Formosa agariphila KMM 3901: one gene and its partner. The protein of the gene in region 1 interacts with the protein of each later gene in a pairwise test. Links are inferred from orthologs where the notes say so. Each region holds a gene or a part of one and is shown on either strand. Other genes may lie near its edges. The genes, in order: BN863_RS06270 and dnaE.

Region 1 (8,882 bases):
TTGCTATTAAGTACCGGAATTTTAGGATATTTATTGTTTACTAAAAACACGGCTTTATTCAATCTTTATATTATATTATTACTTAGTTATTTATTTAGACTAACCGATGTTTTTGAAAGTTTTTTCTTAGCAAAAAAACAAGCTAAATTCATATTTATAAGTAAAATAACCAGTCTCATAATTATTATTTTACTTCAGTATTATGGTGTAAAACACAATCTAGATGTACTTTACTTTGCTAAAGTTTTAGCTTTAGATTTTCTAATTCAAGGTATAATTTACGGAATTGCGTTACTAACCAATAAAAGCTTTAGCTTAAAAAAATTGTCGATATCACTGCTTCTAGGAAAAGAATTATTAATCATGGCTATTCCATTAATGATTTCGAGTGGTTTAGTGATGCTGTATATTGGAATAGATGAAATGTTTCTGAAATATTTTTATAACGACCATGCTAACGGTGTTTTTGGAAGTGTTCAATACTTGGTTATTGGCTTAAGTTGGACTTTAGGATTTGCTATTATTAATGCTTTATATCCGTCTTTGGCAGAATCTTATAAAGACGATAATCAAGGGTATATTTCTAAATTTAGGCAATTAACTTCTGCCATGATTCTACTAGGTATTGGGATTGGTCTATTTTATACGGTTTTTGGTAACTACATTTTAAACACTTATTTTTTAGAACAATATACCGAGGCTAAATCTCCCTTAAAAATCTTTTGTTGGTCACCTTTACTTGTGTTTATTGGGATGTTATACGAGAAGCATTTACTTACAATTAACCAATTAGAACACGAGGTTTATCGTTTTGCTTTAGGCTGTGTAACCAACCTTGTGCTGTGTTATTATTTAATTCCAATATATTATTTAAATGGTGCTGCAGCGGCTGTATTATTAAGTCATTTAGTTACTAACATTATATATCCATTAGTACAATTATCTATTAAAAATCGAAGATTATTTATCTTAAATCTAAAGTAACTCATGCATTTACTCCTTTTAGCTCTCGCCCCAATTGTTGTAATTATTGTTTACATTTATAATAAGGATAAGTATGAAAAAGAACCAAAGCGTTTACTATTATACAACTTCTTGTTAGGAGCTTTTGTTAGTATATTAATTACAACAATTATTTCCTTAATATTTAATAGTATTATCCCTACAGACGATTCGAGTCTGCTACACTTGATTATAAAAGCTTTCTTTGTAGTTGCATTTACAGAAGAATTTAGCAAATATTTTATTGTTCGTTATTTTGCACAACCAAATAAAGCATTTAACGAACCGTTCGATGGAATTATGTACGCCGTTATGGTATCTATGGGATTTGCCGCTACAGAAAATATTTTTTACGTATTAGAAGGTGGCGTTAGTTCTGGAATTTTAAGAGCATTTACGGCTGTACCAGCTCATGCGACTTTCGGAATCTTAATGGGGTATTTTATGGGAAAGGCTAAGTTTTCTAATAACCGAATTAAACACAATTTAACGGGATTATTATTGGCCGTAATCTTTCACGGAAGTTACGATTTCTTCCTCTTTATTAATTTTATACCAGGGATTTGGGTGGGTGCATTCATTTCTCTTGGTGTAGGAATTGTATTAGCAAGAAAAGGAATAAAAAAACATCAAGAGAAATCATATTTTAAATAATAGTACTATCTTTATTTCCCGAAAATCTCATTAAATGAACACGATGAAGAATACGATAGCAGAACGCGTAGCTGACTTTATAAAGAACTTCCCTCCTTTCGATTTACTCGATAAAGAGCAATTGCTCGATATTTCTAAAGAAGTAAAAATCAAGTATTTAGACAAAGAAAGTGTTATTTATAACATCAATGACCCTTTACATGATCAGTTCTATATGATATACAAAGGAGCTGTAAAGCTTAAGAAATATATCAATGAAAAATTAGAAACTATTGATCAATTTGATGAAGGAGATGTATTCGGATTGCGTCCATTATTTGCAAAAGAGAATTATGCAATAACTTCTGTTACCGAAGAGGAGACTATTTTATATTGTATTCCTATTGAAATGTTCCATCCATTCATCGATAATAATAAAGATTTTCGTCAGTATTTAATTGAGAGTTTTGCATCGAATACAGAGAACCCATTTTCTAACGAATTTCAGAAGAAATTACTAGAAGATGATGTTAAATTAGACCTGTCTAAAGACATGTTCGAAATGCAACCTGTTCGACTTGTTAAAAATGTAATTACAACTAAAAAGACATCGAGCATTCAGGATGCTGCTAAATTAATGGCAGAACACAATATTGGGTCTTTAATTATTGAAGAGAAAGAATGTCCAATCGGAATTATTACCGATAAAGACCTTAGATTACATGTAGCCACTGGAAATTATGCGATTGATGAGGATGTTTCTAAAATCATGAATTCTCCAGTATTGTGTTACAAGAAAAACATTACTATAGCTCAAGCACAAACCACATTGATGAAACATAAAATCAATCAAATTGTGGTAACAAAAGATGGTACGCCTAATTCTAAAATTTTAGGAGTCTTTTCTGAGCATGATATTATTGTAATGAAAGGAACAAACCCTTCAGTGTTAATGAAAGCGATTAAACGTTCAGATTCTACTAAAGAATTAAAACGTATACGCGAAAAAATCATGATGCTTTTAGATGGGTATATTCAACAAAATATTCCACTTACGCATATTAACAACATTATATTCGAACTAAACGATGCCACGATTAAACGTGTTATAGAACGTTGCGTCGAAAAAATGGATCAAGTACCGCCAGTTAAATTTGCTTGGATGTCTTTGGGAAGCCAAGGAAGAAAAGAGCAACTTTTACATACAGATCAAGATAACGCTCTTGTTTTTGAAAACACAGACGATGATCATCTAGAAGAGGTTAGAAGTTATTTCTTAACCTTAGCTAAAAAAGTAAATAAGCGTTTAAAAACTATTGGTTTCGAATATTGCCCTGGCGAAATGATGGCAAAAAACCCTAAATACTGTTTAAGTATTGATGAATGGGAAAATCAATTTTCTGCTTGGACTAGAGAAACAGAAGAAGATGAATTACTTTTATGTTCAATCTTTTTCGATTTCGATATTACTTATGGCGATATTAATCTAACCAATCAATTGTCTGATTACGTTATAGAAATCACTAAAAATAATTTAATTTTTCAATCTAAATTAGGAGCTTCTTCTTTAAGAAACCCTTCCCCATTAGGATTCTTCAGACAATTTTTAGTAGAACAAGATGGTGAATATAAAGATCATTTCGACATCAAGAAAAGAGCAATCATGCCACTTACAGATGCTGGAAGATTATTAGCGATACATTACCAAATAAAACATATTAACAACACTGCAGAACGTTTCGAGAAGTTGGCTGAATTACTTCCTGAGGATCAAGAATTATTTTATTCTTGCGCCTATGCTTCTAAAGCCTTATTAAAGTTTAGAACCAAACGCGGAATACGTCATCACGACAGCGGACGCTTTATTGCTTTAGCTGAACTTTCTAAGGAAGAAAAAATGAAACTTAAACGTTGTTTTAAAGCAGTGAGTAAAGTTCAAGAACTTGTTAAATTAAAATTTAATCTTAAGAATTTCATTTAATGAAATGGCTTTTCAATAAAACTGAAAACACACATCCAGAATTTTGGACCAATTACGAATCTCTTTTTTTAGAACAAAAAGAAGGTGATATTACAGCTTCAACTTACGTTATTTTAGACACTGAAACTACAGGGTTTAACTACGATAAAGATAGAATGCTAAGTATTGGTGCTGTAAAAATAATAAATGGCTATATAGACATAAGCACTGCTTTCGAAATCTATATAAAACAAGATTATTTTGATGAGAATACCGTGCAAATCCACGGTATTCTTAAAAACGATAAATTCGAAACTGTTACCGAAGACGAAGCTATTGTTTTATTTCTAGACTATATTAAAGATTCTATTTTAGTAGCACATAATGCTTATTTCGATATCGGAATGATTAATGCTGCATTTAAACGTCATGGCCTTCCAGAACTAAAAAACAAAGTGTTAGATACAATGCATTTGTTTCGTGCAACACGTACAAAATCTACAGTAATTCCTCCTAAAAAGACTTACTCTTTAGAGGATTTAGCAGAGCACTATGATATCGATTTAAGCGATAGACATACCGCTTCAGGAGATGCTTTAATTACAGCTTTAGCATTTTTAAAATCGATTCACTTTTTAATAAAGACTAAGAATTATACTTTAAAAGAACTTTTTAAACTATAAATAACTCTTTTCTAAACTTTACTCATCGTCGTCTTATTTGTTATATTTACAAGACAAACAGACATCTATGAGTAAATTAACCAAAGTAATTGTAAACGATATTCATCATTTTAGTCTTTCTAAAAATGATTTGAATGTTTTAGATAGTGTGGAAACAACAACTAACCAGTTCCACATAATTCAGGATCAAATTTCTTATCATGCTGAAATCTCCAATGCAGATTTTCAGAATAAATCTTATACCGTACATATAAATAATACCTCGTATCAAGTAGATATAGCTACAGAATTAGACGAACTTATTAAAAGTATGGGACTTAATAATAAGACTTTAAAACAGACCGATGTTATTAAGGCGCCAATGCCTGGACTTATTTTACATATTACAGTCAATGTAGGCGACCATATAAAAACAAATACACCTTTACTTGTTTTAGAGGCCATGAAAATGGAAAATAGTATAGTTTCTCCACGCGATGGAATTATAAAAGCGATTGCCATAGAAAAAGGATCCACAGTTAATAAAGGTGATCTTTTAATAGAATTTGAATAACGAAAACCACTTTATTATGAAAAAAATTTTAGTAGCAAATCGTGGGGAAATCGCACTTCGAATTATGAAAACGGCAAAGAAAATGGGCATTAAAACCGTGGCTATTTATTCTACTGCCGATAGAGAATCGCCACATGTAACCTATGCAGATGAAGCCATATGTATCGGAGAACCACCTTCAAATCAATCGTATTTATTAGGCGACAAGATTATAGAATTTGCAAAAAAGTTGCATGTAGACGCCATTCATCCTGGATACGGATTTTTAAGTGAAAATGCAGAGTTTGCAGAACAAGTAGAAGCAAACAATATTGTTTTTATAGGCCCTAAATCGGAGTCTATTAGAATCATGGGAAGTAAGCTAGCAGCTAAAGAAGCAGTTAAACACTACAATATCCCTATGGTTCCTGGAACCAAAGATGCTATAACAGATATTAAAGAAGCAGAACTTATAGCTGAAAAAATAGGCTTTCCAATTCTTATAAAAGCTTCGGCCGGTGGTGGAGGAAAAGGCATGCGTATCGTTCAAAATAAACATGAATTAGAAGTGCAAATGAAACGCGCAATAAGCGAGGCAAAAAATGCATTTGGAGATGGTTCTGTTTTTATTGAGAAATATATTGCTTCTCCCCGACATATAGAAATACAAATATTAGCTGATACTTTAGGTCATACCGTACATTTATTCGAACGAGATTGCAGCATTCAAAGGCGTCATCAAAAAGTTATTGAAGAAGCCCCATCTGCCATTCTCACTCCTAGTCTACGAGATAAAATGGGTGATGCTGCGATTAAAGTTGCCAAAGCATGCAATTATATTGGTGCAGGTACTGTAGAGTTTTTGTTAGATGATAACGATAAGTTTTATTTTTTAGAAATGAATACCCGTTTGCAAGTCGAGCATCCCGTTACAGAGTTAATTACAGGTTTAGATTTAGTAGAATTACAAATAAAAATAGCACGTGGTGAAGCTTTACATTTAGTACAGGCTCATTTAGAAATTCTAGGGCACGCTATGGAATTGCGTATTTATGCAGAAGATCCTCTAAACGATTTTCTACCAAGTATTGGCAAATTAGATGTGTACAAATTACCAGAAGGAAAAAATATACGTGTGGATAACGGTATTAATGAAGGTGCTGATGTACCAATATATTACGATCCCATGTTAGCTAAGTTAATAGCATACGGTAAAACTCGTGAAGAGGCTATTGAAAATATGTTAGAAGCCATACATGATTATAAAATAGAAGGTATTAGCACCACTTTAAGCTTTGGGAAATTCGTTTTTCAGAATGCTGCGTTCCAAGAAGGAAACTTCGATACTAATTTTGTAAACATCTATTACTCCAAAGACGTTTTAAAAATTCAAGCTGAAAAAGAAGCTAGACTTGCTGCTTTAGTTGCTTTAAAGCAATACGAAAAGGACTTAAAACAAGTAAGATTACCCAAACATTAATTTAAAGTTTATGGATTCTAAAACAAAAATACTATCCGATAAATTAGCTAAAGCTCATCTTGGAGGCGGAACGCATCGCATAGAAAAACAACATAGCAAGAAAAAACTAACTGCAAGAGAACGTGTAGACTACTTATTAGACTCGAGTTCTTTTGAAGAAATAGGCATCTTAGTAACCCACCGTACCACCGATTTTAATATGGATAAGGAACTATATTATGGCGATGGTGTAATTACGGGATATGGTACAATTAACAATAGATTGGTATACGTATTCGCACAAGATTTTACTGTTTTTGGAGGTTCTTTATCTGAAACACATGCCGAAAAGATTTGTAAAATTATGGACTTGGCTTTAAAAATGGGAGCGCCACTTATTGGTTTAAACGATTCTGGTGGAGCACGGATTCAGGAAGGTGTACGATCGCTTGGCGGATATGCAGACATCTTTTACAAAAACGTGCAATCCTCAGGTATCATTCCTCAAATTTCTGCTATCATGGGACCTTGTGCTGGTGGTGCCGTGTACTCGCCTGCGATGACAGATTTTACAATGATGGTAGAACATAGCAGTTATATGTTTGTTACAGGACCAAATGTGGTAAAAACAGTAACCAACGAAGAAGTAACATCTGAAGAACTAGGAGGCGCACATACACATGCTACAAAGTCTGGAGTAGCACATATTACCTCTACAAACGATATAGAATGCCTAGACAATATAAAAACGTTGTTAAGTTATCTACCACAAAACAATACACAAACAACAGATAAAATTCCGTTTGAATTACAAGATGAAATAAGAGCTGAACTTGCTACTATTGTTCCTGAGAATGCAAATAAGCCATACGATATGCATCACGTTATAAATGGTATAATTGATGATGATTCATTTTTTGAAATTCATAAAGAGTATGCACAAAATATAATTGTTGGATTTGCGCGACTTGGAGGTAGAAGTATTGGTATTATTGCTAACCAACCTTTAATTTTAGCAGGTGTTTTAGATGTAAACAGTTCAAAAAAAGCGGCACGATTTACACGATTCTGTGACAGTTTTAATATTCCTTTATTAGTTTTAGTAGATGTTCCTGGATTTTTACCTGGAACAGATCAAGAATGGAACGGTATAATTTCTAACGGCGCTAAATTATTATATGCTTTAAGCGAAGCTACAGTACCACGAGTAACCGTAATTACTAGAAAAGCCTATGGTGGTGCATACGATGTTATGAACTCTAAACACATAGGAGCCGATATGAATTTTGCATGGCCAAGTGCAGAAATAGCTGTTATGGGCGCTAAAGGTGCTAGTGAAATTATCTTTAGAAAAGAAATTCTAGAAGCTAAAGACCCTCATGCAAAATTAGCAGAAAAAGAAACAGAATATGCCAATGCGTTTGCAAATCCGTATCGGGCTGCTCAACGAGGGTTTATAGATGAAGTAATCTTACCTCAAGATACAAGACGAAAATTACTTAAAGCATTTAGTATGCTTGAAGATAAAAAAGTAGACTTACCAAAACGTAAACACGGAAACATTCCACTATAAACGTAAGGTCTAAAAAACAAGAAAGCCTTCAAAATGTTATACATTTTGAAGGCTTTCTGATTAGTTAACGGTTTTAAATTTTGGCTTGAAAAGTATATAAATCATAATAACGCCCTTGACTTGCAATAAGCTCATCATGCGTACCACGTTCTTTTATTCGTCCCTCTTCAATCACTAAAATCTGATCTGCTTTTCTAATTGTACTTAAACGGTGCGCTATAACAATAGTTGTTCTGTCTTTTGTTAATTCATTTAAACTTTTCTGAATAAAGCCTTCACTTTCTGTATCTAAATTAGATGTTGCTTCATCTAAAATAATTACTTTCGGATTTGCTAAAATTGCTCTTGCAATGGCGATACGCTGACGTTGACCTCCGGATAATTTAACACCGCGCTCCCCTATTAACGTATCTAAACCATCGTCAAAACGGTCTGTAAACTCACTCACGTAGGCTGAGTCGACAGCTTTTATGAGTTCTGCTTCAGAAGCGTTTGGTCTCGGAAATAAAATATTTTCACGAATGGTACCTTCAAATAAAAATTCGTCTTGAAGTACAACTCCTAAATGCTTTCTAAAACTTTGTAATTTCACTTTAGTTAAATCGTAACCATCTACAGAAACTACTCCCGATTTAGGATTTAAAAAGGTAGCAGATAAACCTGCAATTGTAGATTTACCAGATCCAGAACTTCCTACCAATGCAACTACAGATCCAGATGGTGCATTAAAACTAATGTTGTGCAGCACGTCTTTACCTTCATCGTAGGCAAACGAAACATCGTTAAACACTAAGTCGCCTTTCATGTTTTCAATTTCTAACGTTCTATTTGCATCATCTTCTTCAGTTTCCAAATTCATTAATTCTTCAGTACGATCTAATCCCGCTAAAGCTTCTGTTAGCTGACTTCCAATATTACTCATTTGTACAATTGGCGCAATCATAAACCCGAGAAGCAATGTAAAAAACATAAAGTCTCCAATTGTTAATTCGCCTTGCATAATTTTATAACCACCAATTCCCATAATTCCAGTAGAAGCT
Region 2 (10,782 bases), 2.3 Mb from region 1 along the record:
TGTTGGGAAATAAGTCTACTTTTGAGGCTAAATCAATCATATTTGCTTCCTCTTTAAAAGGGACAATCACACAAAACACACCATGTTTAGATAATAATTTTGAGGTGCTTTCTATTAAATGATCAAACGGAAGCGCATCTGCAAAACGTGCTAAATCACGTTGTTCATTATCGGTTTTAAAATCTTCAGAGTAGAATGGCGGGTTTGAGACAATCAGGTCGTATTTGTCTTCAATTTCATCAACAAATTCTTCTAAGGCAGCGTGATAACAAAATAGGCGGTCTCCCCAAGGAGCGTTTTCAAAATTATCTACACATTGTTCGTAAGCTTCATCATCAATTTCCATTGCATCAATGAGTTCTGCCGAACTACGCTGGGCTAGCATAAGTGCAATTACACCTGTTCCTGCTCCAATATCAAGAATAGAAAACGGATGATGGTCGATGCTTGCCCATGCACCAAGTAACACGCCATCTGTGCCAATTTTCATGGCGCAGCGGTCTTGATTAATGCTAAATGCTTTGAATTTAAATGGTTTGCTCATAGTAAAAGTTGTAGTGCGTCATTCTAAAGAATGACATTTAGTCTTCTAAATATAAATCAATTAAACCTTCGGGAGTTTCAACAAAAATTGTTTTGTTAGGCTTGTCTACTTTCGAGATAAATTCGTCGTTCATCGGAATTAAGATTTCAATACCATCGCGATCTATTTCAAAAAGTGCTTGAGCAGTAGAATCGTTAATTGATTTAATGATACCTACTTTTCCAAAATTATTATCTTCGACAGTAAAGCCTATAATTTCGTGGAAATAGAATTTATTACCTTCTAATTCGGGTAAAAAACTAAGCGGTAAATATAAATCTGATTTCAATAAAGCATCTGCATCTGCTTCAGAATCTACATCTTCAAACTTTATACGGAGTAATTCTGATTTGTGAAGTTGAGACGATTCGATAAAAAATGGTACTAAATTGTTTCGTAAATCAATAAACACCGAATCCATATCTTCGAATAATTCAGGTTCGTCTGTATCTAGTTTTATAAGAAGTTCACCTTTAAAACTATATTTTTTTACAATCTTTCCAAGAAAGAAACAGTCTTCTTTTTTCATAATATTTTAAATAAAAAAAACCCGACAACGAGTTGTCAGGTTTTAAAAGTATAAAAAAATTAATTTTTTATTCCTCTTCGTTAGAAGTTTCTTCTGCAGGTTCAGCATTAGCAGCTTCTTCAGCAGCTTTTGCTTCTGCTTCAGCCTCAGCGGCAGCAGCAGTTCTTGCATCATTAACAGCTTTTTCAGCATCTAAAGCTTTTGCTTTTGCATCAGCTTCAGCTTTTGCTAAACCATCTTCCTTAGAAGTTACTTTAGCAGCTTTTTCTTCAACCCAAGCAGTAAATTTAGCTTCTGCTTGCTCTTCAGTTAAAGCACCTTTTCTAACACCACCAGCAAGGTGATTTTTAAGCATTGCACCTTTGTAAGATAAAATAGCTTTTGCAGTATCTGTAGGTTGTGCACCGTTTTGTAACCAAGTTACAGCACCGTTTACATCTAATTCGATAGTTGCAGGGTTTGTGTTTGGATTGTAGATACCTAATTTTTCTAAGTATTTACCATCTCTTTTTGATCTTGCATCAGCTGCAACGATCCAGTAAAAAGGTTTCCCTTTTTTACCATGTCTTTGTAATCTAATTTTTACTGGCATAATAATTAATTATTTGAGGTTCTCGACCTCTGTTATTAATAAGGGCGCAAAGATACTATAAAAATTTAATATTCAATAACTTAATTTAAATGAAATGATAAGCATTATTTGTCTTATTTTTGAATCCCTAATTCAAAGATTTTATAGTATGAGAACATGGCTTTTAGTGCTTTTAGTGATGCTAACGTGTTTAGGTTGCGAAGAAAATATAGAATTTAATGCTCCTGCACTTCAGGCGAATAAAGACGGAGAGTTTTGGAAATCAATTTCTCAAGGTGTTTCAGAATCGTCTAACGTGTTAACTATTTCTGCACGTTTAAATGGGGAAGTAATTACACTTGAAGTGCCCTCAAATGGCAACGATACTCTCTTTGAATTGGGAGCAGGAAAAACACCAAAGGCCACATATTTAGATGCGAATAATGTTATGTATACTACACTATTTAGTGCCGTAAATGACACTTTAACAACTAATATAGACGAAAGTGTTATTTTTCATTCAGAAGGTCAAATAGAAATTGATGATATTAATAACACTGAAGGATTTGTGAGTGGTAAATTTTGGTTTACAGCTTATGATTCATTAGGATTAAATAAGGTAAATTTTAATAATGGCGTGTTCTACCAAGTGCCATTTTCTACAGAATAAAGTTAATTTTTTAAGTCTAATATTAAGCAGCACATGATGTTGCTTTTTTTGTTTATAAAAGGTTGTTAAGAGCGGTCGAAAACCCCTTAATTATTCTTACTTTTAACCTCCTCATTTTTTAGCACAAAAAATTTTATGTACTTAATATTCGATACCGAAACTACAGGTTTACCAAAGCGTTGGGATGCCCCAATTACCGACTCAGATAACTGGCCAAGATGTATTCAAATTGCATGGCAATTACACGATGAGCTAGGAAATTGTATCGAGCATCAAGACTATTTGGTGAAACCAGAAGGTTTTAATATTCCTTACGATGCAGAAAAAATTCATGGTATTTCTACAGAATTAGCCGAGGAGCAGGGTATTACGTTAGCAGAAGTTTTAGAGAAATTCAATATTGCGCTTAGTAAAACAAAGTTCGTTGTAGGGCAGAATGTCGGATTCGACCTTAATATTATGGGAGCCGAATTTCATAGGGAAGCTGTTGCTAATCAGTTACAAGAACTTCCGGTATTAGATACGTGTACAGAACTTACTGCTAAATTATGTCAGATTCCTGGAGGACGAGGAGGTCGATTTAAATTACCAACATTAACAGAACTGCATCAGTTTCTGTTTAATAAACCGTTTGGTGAAGCACATAATGCCACTGCCGATGTGGAAGCAACGACGCGTTGTTTCTTTGAATTAATCCGAAGAAAACAATTTACAGTTGAAGCCTTAGATGTACAGTCAGATTATTTCGAGCGTTTTAATAAGGCGAATCCGCAAGAAATTCAGTTGATAGGTTTAAAACACATCAACTTAAAAAAGGCAAGTGCTAAAATTAATGAGCGTTTACAAAAAGCACAAGCAACAGATCTTTCTGCTGCCGAAATCAAGCAAAACATATCGGAGTTATCCGATGTTAATTTCGCACATTTACATAATCACTCACAATTTTCGGTATTACAGTCTACTATAAGTATCCCCGATTTAGTTGGTGCTGCTGCGAAACAAAATATGATTGGAGTAGCACTTACCGATCATGCCAATATGATGGGAGCATTTCACTTTGTTAGAGCTGTTATCAATCATAATAAAGGTGTTCAGGCTAAAAATGAAGAAGCTATCGCAGCAGGGAAAGAGCCTACTTTAAATGAAATGAAACCTGTTTTAGGGTGCGAATTTTTTGTTTGCGAAAATCATTTAGATAAATCGAGAAAAGATAATGGATATCAGATTGTCATTATCGCAAAAAATAAAAATGGGTATCATAATTTGGCAAAATTATCGTCTGCAGCATTTACAGATGGATTTTATTATGTACCAAGAATTGATAAAAAATTAATCGAACAATATAAAGAAGACCTCATTGTTTTTACAGGAAACCTATATGGTGAAGTGCCAAGTAAGGTTTTAAATGTAGGTGAAAACCAAGCTGAAGAAGCCCTAATTTGGTGGAAAGAGCAGTTTGGAGATGACCTTTATATCGAGTTAATGCGTCATAATCAAGAAGACGAAAATCGTGTTAACCCTGTATTAATAGAGTTTTCTAAGAAGCATAATGTAAAATTAATAGCGACAAATAATACGTATTATGTAGACCAAAAAGATGCTAATGCACACGATATTTTATTATGTGTTCGCGATGGAGAAAAGCAATCTACGCCAATAGGTCGTGGTCGTGGTTACCGTTATGGTATGCCAAATCAAGAGTATTATTTTAAGTCTTCAGACGAGATGAAGGCGCTCTTTAAAGATGTTCCTGAAGCTATTAGTAATATTCAGGAAGTTGTCGATAAAATTGAAGTTTTCGAATTAGCTCGAAATGTATTATTACCTAAGTTCGATATTCCAGAAAAATTTCAACACCCCGAAGATGATATCGATGGTGGAAAGCGTGGAGAAAATGCTTTTCTAAGAGATATTACATATAAAGGTGCTAGAATCCGATATGGTGAGGAGCTTTCACCCGAAGTAATTGAACGATTAGATTTTGAACTATCGGTTATTGAAAAAACAGGGTATCCTGGGTATTTCTTAATTGTAGAAGATTTTATCCGTGAGGCACGAAAAATGGATGTGTCTGTAGGTCCGGGGCGTGGTTCCGCCGCAGGATCTGTAGTCGCGTATTGCTTATGGATTACCAATATCGACCCGATGTTGTACAATCTGCTTTTCGAGCGTTTCTTGAATCCCGATCGTGTGAGTATGCCCGATATCGATATTGATTTCGATGATGAAGGTCGAAGTCGTGTTATGGATTATGTGATTGAAAAATACGGAAGTAATCAGGTTGCACAAATTATTACGTATGGTACTATGGCGGCAAAGTCGTCTATTCGAGATACCGCACGTGTATTAGATTTACCACTTTTTGAAGCCGATAGAATTGCGAAGTTAATCCCTAATATGTCTAAGCTTCATAAAATATTTGGACTAGATGAAAAGGGGTTAAAAGAAAAGTTTAAAGCAGAAGATTTAGAGAAAGTTAATGAGCTTATAAGTCTAGCTGAAGGGAATAATCTTGAAGCAGAAACCTTAAACTTAGCGAGACGTTTAGAAGGCTCGGTAAGAAATACAGGGATTCATGCCTGTGGTGTAATTATTACGCCAGACGATATTACCAAGTTCGTTCCAGTGTCTTTGGCAAAAGACTCTAATTTGTATGTTACTCAGTTTGACAACTCGGTTGTGGAAGATGCAGGGTTACTAAAAATGGACTTCTTGGGGTTAAAAACGTTAACCCTAATTAAAGACACTGTTAAAATTGTAAAAGCAAAACACGACATCGATCTTGATCCGGAGAATTTTCCGCTAGACGATGTTAAAACATATGAGTTGTTCCAACGTGGGGAAACGGTTGGGGTGTTCCAATACGAATCTCCTGGAATGCAAAAACACATGCAGGCGCTAAAGCCCACTGTTTTTGATGACCTTATCGCCATGAACGCCTTGTATAGACCAGGGCCAATGGAATATATCCCGAGCTTTATTAGTAGAAAGCATGGAGATGAAGAAATTGAGTACGATTTACCAGCGATGGAAGAGTACTTAAAAGAAACCTACGGTATTACGGTTTACCAAGAGCAAGTAATGCTTTTATCGCAAAAGTTGGCAGATTTCACGAAAGGTGAAGCCGATGTCTTGCGTAAGGCGATGGGTAAAAAGCAAATTGCTGTACTGGATAAAATGAAACCTAAATTCATTGATCAAGCAAGTGCAAAAGGTCATGATGCTAAGAAATTAGAGAAGATTTGGAAAGACTGGGAAGCCTTTGCGAGTTACGCCTTTAACAAATCGCACTCGACATGTTATGCTTGGATTGCTTATCAGACCGCTTATTTAAAAGCGCATTATCCTGCCGAGTACATGGCCGCTGTATTATCGAATAATATGAACGATATTAAGCAGGTTACCTTCTTTATGGAGGAATGTAAACGTATGAAGTTGGATGTACTTGGTCCCGACGTAAATGAATCGTTTTATAAGTTCTCTGTAAACGATGATTATGCTGTACGTTTTGGTATGGGAGCTGTAAAGGGTGTAGGACATGGCGCGGTAATGACAATTGTAGAGAATAGAGAAAAAGACGGGCATTATAAATCTATCTTCGATTTTGCTAAACGTATCGATTTACGTGCAGCGAATAAAAAAGCATTCGAAAATCTTGCGTTGGCGGGAGGTTTCGATTGTTTTGCAGATACGCATCGTGCTCAGTATTTCCAAGATGAAGGCGATGGCATCACGTTTTTAGAAAAAGCGGTTAAATACGGAAATAAGCATCAGGAAAATGAAAATTCTGCGCAAGTAAGTTTATTTGGAGAAGCAAGTGATGTTCAAATAGAAGAGCCTCTAGTGCCGCCGGCAGAAGAGTGGGGAACTATGGAGAAGCTAGCTCGAGAAAAAGAAGTTGTTGGTATTTATATATCAGGGCATCCTTTAGATGATTTTAGAATTGAAATGAAGAATTTCTGTAATGCGAATTTAAGTATGCTCAGAAATTTAGAAGCCTGTTTAAATGCCGAACTTACTTTTGGAGGTGTTATTACAGATGTGCAGCATCGCGTTAGTAAGATGGGAAAAGGTTGGGCGATGTTTACTATAGATGATTATAACGACAGTTTTGAGTTTAGAATTTTTGGTGAAGATTATTTAAAATTCAGACACTTTTTTGTGGTAAATAGCTTTGTGCATGTTAAAGTATTTGTGCGTGAAGGTTGGGTAAATAAAGATACCGGAAAGAAGAGTGAACCGCGAATACAATTTAATAGTTTTCAGTTGTTGCACGATGTTATGGATCAGTATGCTAAAAAGCTATCTGTACAGTTAAACGTTGCAAATTTAACCGAAACTAAAGTCACCGATTTAAAACAATTGTTTGATACGCATATTGGAACTAAACTGTTGAATTTTTTAGTTTATGATTTAGAAGATAAAGTAAAATTACCAATGGTAAGTCGTACGCAAAAGATAACCATATCGCAAGAATTATTACATGCGTTAGAAGATCGCGATGTATTTTATAAGTTGAATTAATTAAACAACGATTAAAAGCATCAATTAAGACAATTTAGCAATAAAAAAAACAAATAGTAAGCATGTAAGGTTTCGCAAAATTTTTGACTAATTTTGCATAATAACAAGTAGAACTTTTAAAATATAAATATAATGGCATTAGAAATAACAGACGCGAATTTTGAAGAAACTGTATTAAAAAGTGATAAACCTGTAGTGGTTGATTTTTGGGCAGCTTGGTGTGGACCTTGCCGTATGGTAGGACCAATTATTGATGAAATTAGTACAGAATACGATGGTAAGGCTGTAGTAGGTAAAGTAGATGTTGATGCAAATCAAGACTTTGCTTCTAAATATGGTGTACGTAACATTCCTACTGTTTTGGTGTTTCAAAACGGAGAAGTTGTTGGTCGTCAAGTAGGTGTTGCTCCTAAAAAAGCATACACAGACGCTATCGATGAGCTTTTGTAATAGAAATAAACATATAACATGTAATTAAAGGTTTGGCTTAGTGCTAAACCTTTTTTATTTTTAGATGGTATTAAAAACAATTCATGGATTTAAAAGAAGAGTTACAACATGTAGGCGGATTTGTTAATCTGGAATTGTTGGCAAAACAAGTTGTTGAAGGCTTTATAGCTGGTATGCATAAGAGTCCGTTTCATGGATTTTCAGCAGAGTTTGCCGAGCATAAAATTTATAATCAAGGGGAAAGTACAAAGCATATCGACTGGAAGTTGTTTGCTAAAACCGATAAATTATATACCAAACGTTACGACGAAGAAACCAATTTGCGTTGTCATCTTATCATTGATAATAGTAGTTCTATGCATTATCCAGATGTTAAGAACTTTTCACTCAATCATCTAAATAAAATAGCTTTTTCATCTTTGGCTTCGGCGTCTATTATGCATATGCTTAAACGGCAACGAGATGCTGTAGGCTTAAGTATATATAGCGATACTTACGAGTATTATGCGCCAGAAAAAGGAAGTGATAGACATCGGCATATGCTAATTAATGAATTAGAACGTGTGGTTGTATCCAATCCTAAGGAGAAAACAACAGATACCTATACGTACTTGCATCACATTGCAGAAAATTTACATAAACGGTCTTTGGTTGTTCTTTTTACAGATATGTTCCAAGAGTCGGCAAAAGATGATCAATTATTTGAAGCCCTTCGTCATTTAAAATATAATAAGCACGAAGTGGTGCTGTTTCATGTGTTTGATAAGGATAAGGAATTGCATTTTAACTTCGATAATACACCTAAACGGTTCTTAGATGTTGAGACAGGTGCTTATATAAATGTCTATGCCGGCACTATTAAAGCGAATTATGAAACTGAAATTTTAAAGTATTTTGAAGCTTTAAAGTTAAAATGTGCTCAGTATAAAATAAAATATGTGGAAGCCGATATAAATAAAAATTTCGATAACATATTGACAACCTTTATGGTAGAGCGTTCTAAGTTCTTGTAGTGAATAGAGCGACGAAAAAAAACAAATAAAATGTTTGTGTATTTAAAAAAGGAGTGTATATTTGCACTCGCAATAACGCAACGGTCTGGTAGTTCAGCTGGTTAGAATACCTGCCTGTCACGCAGGGGGTCGCGGGTTCGAATCCCGTCCAGACCGCAATATTGCTAAAAGCCTCAAGCAATTGAGGCTTTTTTTATGCAATACAAAGTAGTTGTGTTGTTAGATAAATGTAATGTTTATCTAAGGTTTAAGTTGTTAAACCAATGAAAGGCTTTCCTTTTTTCAAACTTGAAAATTGGGATGCTTTTTTATTTTATGGGTATTTTGTTTTCATGTTGATTTACTTTGGATTATTCCTCTTAGTTGTGTTTATGCATATATTGTAGTTTATCTAAACAGAAAAAAATCTATATTTCTTTGTTCTCGACTTCGCTCGAACATCCTAGAGAGATATCATGATTTTACTGTTTTGCTAATAATATAGAAGAGAGGTTTAGAGATTAAATACCGTAAATTTAAATGGTATTTAAGCAAAGTCATGTATCTCTTATGATAATCCTTGACTTAGGATACAATCAAACTGTTTTTTAATTTCACTTACTTTTTAGGTGGAGTGCATATTGGTTTAAATTCAATAATGCGTTTTTTTGTTTTCGACTCCACTCGAACACTTTAGGGAGATGTCGTGATTTAGCTGTTATATTAATTATCTAGAAGAGATGTTGAGATATTACCCGTATATCATAGAAATTATAGACTTTGTATCGCAACGTTTTTATTGTAATTAGTTGTTTTATATTGTATTATGATTCTCGTTTTTTAATACTTAATTTAAATATTAAAATTTTTCAATAATTATAGTTGTAATATAAAAAAGGGATGTATATTTGCACTCGCAATAACGCAACGGTCTGGTAGTTCAGCTGGTTAGAATACCTGCCTGTCACGCAGGGGGTCGCGGGTTCGAATCCCGTCCAGACCGCAATATTGCTAAAAGCCTCAAGCAATTGAGGCTTTTTTTATGCAATACACGATAGTTGTGTTGTTAGATAAATGTAATGTTTATCTAAGGTTTAAGTTGTTAAACCAATGAAAGGCTTTCCTTTTTTCAAACTTGAAAATTGGGATGCTTTTTTTATTTTAAAGCAGTTTGACTTCTAGTCCTTTTTAAAAATCATTCAATTTTAATAGGTTTCAGGAAACCATCATTAAATGTGTAGAAAAGATGGTGTAATTATATAGTATAAATGTAGCTATATTTGTAAAATTAGTTTAAAAATATAGCAGTAATTGCCACAGCCGCAATGAGTATTAAAAGAAAAATAATAACAACAAGACTAGTACGTTTTGTGGTTTTATCTTTTTGAAAAATATAATCGCGAGTAGGATTGTTTTCTTCTTTTACAAAGGCTGTATCTAAATTGTTTTCTTTATTTTTTCTGCTTTTAGGTTCCATAATATTCAGTTTTTTTAATAGACATAAACTTAAATATTACTTCTCAACCATCTTAGCTTAAATGCATTAAATGGTAATGCAATGCATCGTATTATAAAATCATAAAACTAATTCTTCAAATAAACGTTGGGCCGTTTTTTCTAAATCATGACACATGCCAGGATGTGGTCTTGAGGTTTGTATGGCAGAACTTCTAACCGCTGTTAGCCATCTAAACCGAGAAGGAATATCCATTTCTGCTATTGGGCCACCAGCTGTTGTTCCATCGGCCGTAGCTTCAAAAGCTTTTATGTTTTTTTGAAGTTGTTCAATATCAAAATCTTCAGAAAATAGTTTTATTTTTTCAGTAGGAATAGCGTGTAAAACCGTTATAAATTTATGGCGTTTACTAAACAGTATAATACCAATATTTATAAATTCTTCACGCTCTAATTTCGGAACAACCCGAATTATGGCATATTCGTATAATTTAAGCTCTTGCATGTTCAATTTCATTTACAAATAGTTCAGAATGGGCTAGACGAGTAGTTAGGAAGTTAAAGTACACTTTACGAATGTCGTCTGCAGTTTCGTTTATATCTTCCCATTGTAACCATACATCAGGTATAGTATCAACTATACTTTTTAATAGTTCAGGAGTTAAAAGTGCTTTAAACTCGGCATCTACAGCTTTTATTTTTGAAGCTTGTGGCAATAAAACATGGTCCTTAATGAGTTTAAACGGACTTTTTGCCGATTGTTCCCAGTTGCTCCAGGAATGATGAAAATATAAACATGCACCGTGGTCTATTAGCCAAAGTTCTTTATGCCAAATGAGCATATTGGTGTTTTTAAATGTACGGTCTACATTAGTGATAAAAGCATCAAGCCAGACAATTTTAGAAGCTAAGGTTTCATCTACAATAGTAACTGCAGGATCGAAAGTAATGGCTCCAGATAAAAAATGTAAAGCGAGATTTAAACCTTGGCTACCTTGTAAAAGATCT

The links.
Region 2: the proteins of BN863_RS06270 (region 1) and dnaE interact in binary tests that used the Escherichia coli proteins (3 or more experiments, as listed by UniProt). The link is inferred for Formosa agariphila KMM 3901 from one-to-one orthologs.

The regions. Positions count from the first base shown.
Region 1 is NZ_HG315671.1:1,480,443-1,489,324, reverse strand. What follows is about bases 2,448-5,446. They hold BN863_RS06270 (3'-5' exonuclease), read left to right. Parts: upstream 2,448-3,615; coding sequence 3,616-4,278; downstream 4,279-5,446. Other genes in these bases: BN863_RS06260 (acetyl-CoA carboxylase biotin carboxylase subunit), read left to right, coding at 4,848-5,446; BN863_RS06265 (acetyl-CoA carboxylase biotin carboxyl carrier protein subunit), read left to right, coding at 4,346-4,831; BN863_RS06275 (DUF294 nucleotidyltransferase-like domain-containing protein), read left to right, coding at 2,448-3,616. Outside these bases: BN863_RS06285 (oligosaccharide flippase family protein), read left to right, coding at 1-984; BN863_RS06280 (PrsW family intramembrane metalloprotease), read left to right, coding at 988-1,656; more of BN863_RS06275, read left to right, coding at 1,700-2,447; more of BN863_RS06260, read left to right, coding at 5,447-6,290; BN863_RS06255 (acyl-CoA carboxylase subunit beta), read left to right, coding at 6,301-7,842; BN863_RS06250 (ABC transporter ATP-binding protein), read right to left, coding at 7,916-8,882. UniProt on the Escherichia coli protein: DNA polymerase III is a complex, multichain enzyme responsible for most of the replicative synthesis in bacteria. The epsilon subunit contain the editing function and is a proofreading 3'-5' exonuclease.
Region 2 is NZ_HG315671.1:3,770,648-3,781,429, reverse strand. Bases 2,179-7,077 are described here. They hold dnaE (DNA polymerase III subunit alpha), read left to right. Parts: upstream 2,179-2,488; coding sequence 2,489-6,877; downstream 6,878-7,077. Other genes in these bases: trxA (thioredoxin), read left to right, coding at 7,010-7,077; BN863_RS15895 (DUF6252 family protein), read left to right, coding at 2,179-2,353. Outside these bases: BN863_RS15910 (tRNA1(Val) (adenine(37)-N6)-methyltransferase), read right to left, coding at 1-544; ribosome maturation factor RimM, read right to left, coding at 582-1,112; BN863_RS15900 (30S ribosomal protein S16), read right to left, coding at 1,180-1,704; more of BN863_RS15895, read left to right, coding at 1,853-2,178; more of trxA, read left to right, coding at 7,078-7,327; BN863_RS15880 (DUF58 domain-containing protein), read left to right, coding at 7,411-8,340; BN863_RS15865 (hypothetical protein), read right to left, coding at 9,608-9,796; BN863_RS15860 (DUF3037 domain-containing protein), read right to left, coding at 9,896-10,279; BN863_RS15855 (HipA family kinase), read right to left, coding at 10,266-10,782. UniProt on the Escherichia coli protein: DNA polymerase III is a complex, multichain enzyme responsible for most of the replicative synthesis in bacteria. This DNA polymerase also exhibits 3' to 5' exonuclease activity. The alpha chain is the DNA polymerase catalytic subunit.